One region of the Streptomyces vulcanius genome, then DNA from elsewhere that is predicted to be linked to it. Evidence: riboswitches for the same ligand, from Rfam matches in the RefSeq annotation. Region 1 holds a riboswitch; the other holds the start of a gene.

Evidence for each region. A riboswitch is a leader RNA that binds a small molecule or an ion and turns the genes downstream of it on or off. The one in region 1 is predicted to bind cyclic di-AMP.
Region 2: another riboswitch for cyclic di-AMP. It lies ahead of ACFPIH_RS11525 (M23 family metallopeptidase); the one in region 1 lies ahead of ACFPIH_RS37375 (C40 family peptidase).

Annotation. Positions count from the first base shown of each region.
Region 1 is NZ_JBHSFK010000031.1:32,176-35,941, reverse strand. Features, by position in the region: gene ACFPIH_RS37390 (DUF397 domain-containing protein) at 1-148, opposite strand, end outside; gene ACFPIH_RS37385 (helix-turn-helix domain-containing protein) at 158-1,018, opposite strand; gene ACFPIH_RS37380 (ATP-binding protein) at 1,286-1,747, shown strand; gene ACFPIH_RS37375 (C40 family peptidase) at 1,787-2,260, opposite strand; cyclic di-AMP (ydaO/yuaA leader) riboswitch at 2,264-2,434, opposite strand; gene ACFPIH_RS37370 (hypothetical protein) at 2,814-3,119, opposite strand; gene ACFPIH_RS37365 (ATP-dependent Clp protease proteolytic subunit) at 3,126-3,764, opposite strand.
Region 2 is NZ_JBHSFK010000006.1:146,346-150,111, forward strand. Features, by position in the region: gene ACFPIH_RS11515 (M16 family metallopeptidase) at 1-417, shown strand, start outside; gene ACFPIH_RS11520 (M16 family metallopeptidase) at 414-1,802, shown strand; cyclic di-AMP (ydaO/yuaA leader) riboswitch at 1,992-2,155, shown strand; gene ACFPIH_RS11525 (M23 family metallopeptidase) at 2,169-2,912, shown strand; gene ACFPIH_RS11530 (GntR family transcriptional regulator) at 3,099-3,766, shown strand, end outside.

The DNA.
Region 1 (3,766 bases):
AGAAGAGCAGGGCGGGCCCGGCCGGGTCCTTGGAGTCCCGTACGGCGAGCAGACCGGCCCACGGGCCACTGGCCGGCCGGGCCGTCTCGACGCAGTTGTTCGCTCCCGTGCTGTAGCTGCTGCGCAGCCACCGCACCTGTGCGGACATGGTGCCTCCCTACGCGCCGCCGGCTCTGGCGGCGATGTATTCCAGTGATTCCTCGGGCGAAAGGGCATGAGCCCGAAGGGCGTTGAAGGCCTCGGTGTAGGCCTCGAGGTCTTCTTTCCGTTCGAGATAGAGGCTACTCGTCAAGTGGTCGATAACAACCACGTCCAGATCAGAAGCGCTCGAAAACGAGAAGATAACGAAAGGCCCGGTCACTCCGATATGCGCTCCGGCGGAGAACGGCAGTACCTGGAGCCTGATGTGGGGCAGCCGTGCCGCCTCCACCAGCCGGGTGAGCTGACGGGTCATGACCTCGGGCCCGCCCACCTCCCGCCGCAGCACCGCCTCGTCCAGCACCGCGCTCAGCCGCAGCGGGGTCCGGCGGCGCAGCACGTCCTGGCGGGCGATCCGCACCTCCACCAGGGTGTCGAGCTGGTCCTCGTCCGCCCCCTCCACCGCCGCCCGGGTCACCGCGCGGGCGTACTCGGGGGTCTGCAGCAGCCCCGGTACCACGGTCGTCTCCAGCGTGCGCATCCCTCCGGCCTGCGACTCCAGGCTGATGAAGTCCCGGTAGGCGGTGGGCAGGATCCCGCGGTAGGCGTGCCACCAGTGGTCGCGCCCGTCGCCCTCGTCGGCGCCTGCCAGCGCCAGCATGAGTTCCCTGAGGCGCGGATCGGTCACCCCGTAGGCGTCGAGAAGTAACCGCACATCGGCCGTTTTCGTACCGCTGGTGCCCGTCTCGATCCGGCTCACCTTGGACTGGTGCCACCCCACCAGGCGGGCCGCCTCACCACTGGTGAGCCCCGCCCGGGCGCGCAGACTGCGCAGTTCCGCACCCAGTTTGCGGCGGCGCACCGCGGGACCGTGCTGCACGGCCTTCTCCTCACTCTCGGAGCCTCACGGACTCTTTCGGGGCTTCGCGAAGCCCTTCGGAGCCCTAATCCTCACGAGCCGTCCAAATACGTTCCGCCGTGGCAGAGTTCACCGCATCGGGCGACAGATATATGCATATCTTGGTGGATCGTCACCCGTGACCGGCTTGGTAATGGCAGTCTGGCAAAGAAGCACCAGTCCGGGACCGTACTCGAACCATCCGCACTGTGTCGGACGCCGGTCCCGTGAGAAAGGGACGACGTCGCCATGGCAGATCACCTGGAAGCATCCGTCACTCTGCCGAGCGATCCCGGCTCGGTCCGCGCGGCTCGCGCATTCGTGCTCGGCGCTCTGGGGGAGTGGGGTCTGCCGCCCGGTTCGGACGGCTCCGAGACCGTCCGGCTGATCGTCTCCGAACTCGCCACCAACGCCGTGCAGCACACCCTGGGGCAGTCGCCCACCTTCACGGTGGACCTGGTCCTGGACCGTGACGAACATCTGAGCATCGGCGTCACCGACAGCCATCCGCGCTTCCCCAAACGACTGCCGGCCGCTGTCCAGCAGGACAACGGCCGAGGCATGGTGATCATTCGCTGGCTGACCGCGGAGTGCGGCGGCAAGCTGAGAGTGCGGCCCACCAGAGAGGGCGGCAAGACGGTCACGGTCGAACTGCCGTGGACGGCCCCCGCGGAGGCCGGGACCGAGGCGCCGGGGTTCCCGGGGCGGTGACGGCGCGTCAGGGACGCCGTCACCGCCCCGGGGAACAGGTCAGCGGACCCGGCCGTACCAGACGCTCTTCGTCCAGATCTTCTCCAGTCGCACGACGGCACCGGTCTTCGGCGAGTGCCAGATCTTGCCGCCACCCGCGTAGATCCCGACGTGGTACACGTTCGAACCCGAGTGGAAGAACACGAGGTCCCCGGCCTTGCGGGTGCCGGCCGAGATGTGGCGGGTCTTGTTGTACTGCTGAGCCGCCGTACGCGGCAGCTTCTTGCCCGCCTTCTTGAACGAGTACATCGTGAGACCGGAGCAGTCGAACCGCTTTGGCCCCGCGGCCCCGTACCGGTACGGGGAGCCCTTCTTGGACGCCGCGACCTGAAGTGCCTTCGTGGCCGGTGTGGCCGCCGCCGCGTCGGAGGCGACACCGGGAATCACCACCGAGCCACCCACGGCGGCGATGGCGAAGGCGGAGGCCGTACCGGCCCGGACCATGAGCGACGGGACACGATTGAGCGCAGTCATGCGCAACCCTTCGTCAGCCGCCTGTGAAGGATGACCTGTCGGATTCGGGCTGGCGAAGTTGCCCGGCCGCTGACGCGGCTTCACCCCAAGGGCTGCTCGGCCCGGTCATGGCGTGACCGTTCCGGCGACCCGTCGTGCTTGGGTCCTCCACTCCTGCCGATGCACTTCTGTCGACCGGTCATCCGGGTGGCGGCAGGACTCGGCGTCCACCCGGACCGCCCCGCCGCTTGTGGCGGGGGCTTGTCGTCAGTCAGGGATCTTGACTGACGGCTGACCGAAAATCCCAATGAAACCGGGGATTTGTGGGGTTACTCACCACTCACTCGATCAGGTGGACACCCTGATGGCGGGTCAGGTGTCAAGGGGACAAATGGCCCCGGACCTGCACAGGAACCCCATGTTCCGGCCCGGAATGGCACGTTCCGCACAACGTTCGCGCGCTTGTGAAGGGAACTGCCCCTACGCCGAACAGGGGTAACCCGTCTGGTGCGTTTCAGGTCCGGTCCGGACGGCTCGATCGGGACGAGGGCCCTCCGGACCGGACGGCCGTGGGTCAACTGTCGGAGAGCGGAGGCACCGTGACGCGCGCCGTACGACGCTCCCCGTCGAGGACGCGCAGCGCCCGCGCGAGTGTCGGCGCGTGCAGTTCGCTCTCGCCCCGCTGGTGCATCAGGGTCAGCGCGTCACGCAGCTCGGTGGCCCTGGAGACCAGCGCCTGGGCGGCCCGCAGTCCACGGTACGTGTCCCCGTGGTGCGCCGGGTTGATCCGGCCGAGCAGGTCCACCACATCCAGGTAACGGTCGATCAGCTCGGACTCGGCGCGGGTCAGCGCGGGCAGCGGCGGCAGGTCGGGAATCATCGCGGCTCACCTCGCCCCGGAAGCGCCGGACAGGTCCCGGCGGTTGGGGATGACCCCGTCCACCAGCCCGTACGTCACGGCCTCGGGCGCGGTGAGGATCATGTCCCGCTCGATGTCCGCGTTCACCTGCTCGGGGCTGCGCCCGGTGTGCCGTACGAGCATCTCCTCCAGCAGGGACCGGGTGCGCGCCAGTTCATCGGCCTGGATCGCCAGATCGCTGGCCTGCCCCTCGACCGGCTCGGTGAACGCCGGCTGATGGATCACCATGCGCGCGCTCGGCAGCGCGAACCGCTTGCCCGGGGCGCCCGCCGCCAGCAGCACCGCTGCGGACGATCCGGCCTGGCCCAGACAGGTCGTCTCCACGTCGCAGGTGACGTACTGGACCGTGTCGTAGATCGCGGTCATCGCGCTGAACGAGCCGCCCGGGGAGTTGATGTACAGCGAGATGTCCCGGTCGGGGTCCTTGTGCTCCAGGTACATGAACTGGGCCATCACGTCGTTCGCGGAGGTGTCGTCGATCGGCGTCCCCAGGAAGACGATCCGCTCCTCCAGGAGCTTCGAGTACGGATCCATGGTCCGGCGCCCGAAGCTCGTCTGCTCGGTGAACTCGGGCAGGACATAGCGGGCGGACGGTCGCGTCGTCATGG
Region 2 (3,766 bases), on a different contig from region 1:
GGCCTGCTGCGGCTGGCCGGGGCGCCCTCCCTGGGCTGGCTGGACGTGAAGACGTCCGGGGATGTCGAGGTGCCCGTCATCGAGACCGCCATCGACGAGGAGCTCGCCCGGTTCGCCGAGGACGGCCCCACGGCCGAGGAGATGGAGCGCGCCCAGGCCCAGTTGGAGCGCGAGTGGCTCGACCGGCTCGGCACCGTCGCCGGCCGCGCGGACGAACTGTGCCGCTTCGCCGTCCTGTTCGGTGACCCGCAGCTCGCCCTCACGGCCGTCCAGCGCGTGCTGGAGATCACGCCCGAGGAGGTGCGGGAGGTCGCCAAGGCCCGCCTGCGCCCCGACAACCGCGCGGTGCTCGTCTACGAGCCGACCGCCCCCGAAACCCCCGCCGACCAGGACGAGAACGAGGAGGCGGCCCAGTGAGCGAGCTCGCCACGATGGACTTCCACCCCCAGCCCCGGGCGGGCGAGGCCAAGCCGTGGGCGTTCCCGGCGCCCGAACGCGCCGCCCTGGACAACGGCCTGACCGTGCTCCACTGCCACCGCCCCGGCCAGCAGGTCGTCGCCGTCGAGGTACTCCTCGACGCCCCCCTCGACGCCGAACCGGCCGGCCTGGACGGCGTCGCCACGATCATGGCGCGGGCCTTCTCCGAGGGCACCGACAAGCACTCCGCCGAGGACTTCGCCGCCGAACTGGAGCGCTGCGGCGCCACCCTCGACGCGCACGCCGACCACCCCGGCGTCCGCATCAGCCTGGAGGTGCCGGCCTCCCGCCTGCCCAAGGCGCTCGGCCTGCTCGCCGACGCCCTGCGCGCGCCCGCGTTCGCCGACAGCGAGGTCGAGCGTCTGGTCCGCAACCGCCTGGACGAGATCCCGCACGAGCTGGCCAACCCCTCCCGCAGGGCCGCCAAGGAGCTCTCCAAGGAGCTCTTCCCGGCGGGCACGCGGATGTCGCGCCCGCGCCAGGGCACCGCGGAGACCGTCGAGAAGATCGACTCGGCGGCCGTACGCGCCTTCTACGAGCGGCACGTCCGGCCCGCCACGGCCACCGCCGTGGTCGTCGGCGACCTCACCGGCGTCGACCTGGCGGCGCTCCTCGGCGACACCCTGGGCGCCTGGACGGGCTCCCCGGCCCAGCCCCGGCCGGTCCCGTCGGTGACGGCCGACGACGCCGGACGGGTCGTCATCGTGGACCGCCCCGGCGCCGTCCAGACACAGCTGCTGATCGGCCGGATCGGCGCCGACCGCCACGCGCGCGTGTGGGCCGCCCAGGTGCTCGGCACCTACTGCCTCGGCGGCACCCTCACCTCCCGTCTGGACCGTGTCCTGCGCGAGGAGAAGGGCTACACGTACGGCGTGCGCGCCTTCGGCCAGATCCTCAGGTCCGCGCCGGACGGCTCGGGCGCCTCGATGCTGGCCATCAGCGGCTCCGTCGACACCCCGAACACCGGTCCCGCCCTGGACGACCTGTGGAAGGTGCTGCGCACCCTCGCCGCCGAGGGACTGACCGACGCCGAGCGGGACGTCGCCGTGCAGAACCTGGTGGGTGTGGCCCCGCTGAAGTACGAGACCGCGGCGGCCGTCGCCGGCACGCTGGCCGACCAGGTCGAGCAGTACCTGCCCGACGACTACCAGGCCACGCTGTACCAGCAGCTCGCCGCCACCGGCACCGTGGAGGCCACCGCGGCGGCCGTCAGCGCCTTCCCGGTGGACCGTCTGGTGACCGTCCTCGTCGGCGACGCCGCGCAGATCAAGGAGCCCGTCGAGGCGCTCGGGATCGGCGACGTGAAGGTCGTCCCCGCGGAGTAGCCACGCGTGTGGGGGTCCTGGGCGGCGGGAGCGCGGTCGAGGGCCCCCAGATGCCCGAATTGAGCCAGAGGTTGCACGTCTGCCCTGTGGGATGCGCTACAAAACCCGCGATCCACTTGGGGATTGAAAGGGGCCCCGCTTAGCGTCAGGCGGGCTGTTCGTCAGGCAGTGCGCCGCAGCCGCGGCACCGGACAGTCATCGCCGAGTCCCCGTACGGCGCGAGCCAGGGGAGCCGGGGACCCATGAAGTCCCTGGGGTGAATCGGACGCCCGCGCCAGTCGCGAGGGGGTCCGTAGGAGACCTTCCTGCTCCGAACCCGTCAGCTAACCCGGTAGGCGAGAGGGAAGGAAAGGACCGCTCAACTACATGGCGTTCACCTGCGCCCCCGGGAAGCACCGTCGCCCCAGCCGGATGCAGCGCACCACCATCCGTGCGGCGGGCGTCGCGACGCTCGCCACCACCGGTGTCATGGCCACTGTCGCCGTCACTCCGGCCTTCGCCGCCGAGCCCACCCCCGAGGAGACCGGGCTGACGCCCGTCGTCGCCGCCGGTGAAGCAGCCGCCGAGCAGGTCGACGACCAGGTCGCCGTCCAGAAGGAGGCGGCGTACGAGGAGGCCGCGCGTGAGGCGGCGGCCAAGAAGGCCGTGGAGGACCGCGAGGCACGCGTGCGTGCCGCCCGGGAGGCCGAACGCAAGCGGCTGAACACCTTCGTGCCGCCGATCACCGGTTCCTACATCTCCACCGGCTACCACGCGAGCAGCTCCCTGTGGTCCTCCGGCAGCCACACCGGCATCGACTTCCACGCCGCGACCGGCACCACCGTGCACGCGGTCGGCCTGGGCACCGTCGTCGAGGCCGGCTGGGGAGGGTCGTACGGCAACCAGATCGTCATCAGGATGAACGACGGCACGTTCACCCAGTACGGCCACCTGTCGTCCATCGGGGTCTCGGTGGGCCAGCAGGTGACTCCCGGTCAGCAGATCGGCCTGTCCGGCGCGACCGGCAACGTCACAGGCCCGCACCTGCACTTCGAGGCCCGCACCACCGCGGAGTACGGCTCGGACATCGATCCGGTCGCCTACCTCCGCCAGCACGGCGTGAACGTCTGACGACACACGGCGACAGATCGTGCAGCCCCGGCCCCTCCGGCCGGGGCTTTCGTCGTTTCGGCGACCCCGCTGTCCAAAAAATATCCCTGGATTCCGGCCCGCCATCGGAAATTCCGTCCCATTGCAATAGAGTCACTGAACACGTCAATCGTCGACGTTTCACGGGGATTAAGGCGGAGGTCGGTCATGCGTATTCCGGCGCACTCGGTGTGCACGGCCATCCGGGACGACATCGTCGCGGGTGTCTACGAGCGCGGCAGCCGACTCACCGAGGAACTCCTCGCCCGCCGCTACGGCGTTTCCCGGGTTCCCGTCCGGGAGGCGCTGCGCACCCTGGAGGCCGAGGGCTTCGTCGTCACCCGGCGGCACGCGGGCGCGTGCGTCGCGGAACCGACCGAGCAGGAGGCCGCCGACCTGCTGGAGATGCGCATGCTCCTGGAGCCCCTCGGTGCCGCCCGGGCGGCGCAGCGGCGCACCGAGGCCCATCTGAAGGTGCTGCGCGGGCTCGTCCGGCTGGGCCAGGAGCGGGCCAGGAGGGGCAACAGCGAGGATCTGCGCTCCCTGGGCAGCTGGTTCCACGAGACGCTCGCCCAGGCCTCCGGAAGCCATGCCCTGACGTCCACGCTCACCCAGCTGCGGCACAAGATCGCCTGGATGTACGCGGTGGACGCGCCGGCCAACCCCGTGGAGTCCTGGGCCGAGCACGGCGCGATCGTGGACGCGGTGGCGCGCGGCGACGGGGAGCGCGCGCGGACGGTCACGGCGCTGCACACCGAGCGCGCGACGCTCGCACACCGGCTGCGCTTCTCCGGCGGCACCGAACGCGCCGACCGTGTGAGGACTTCGCAACCTGC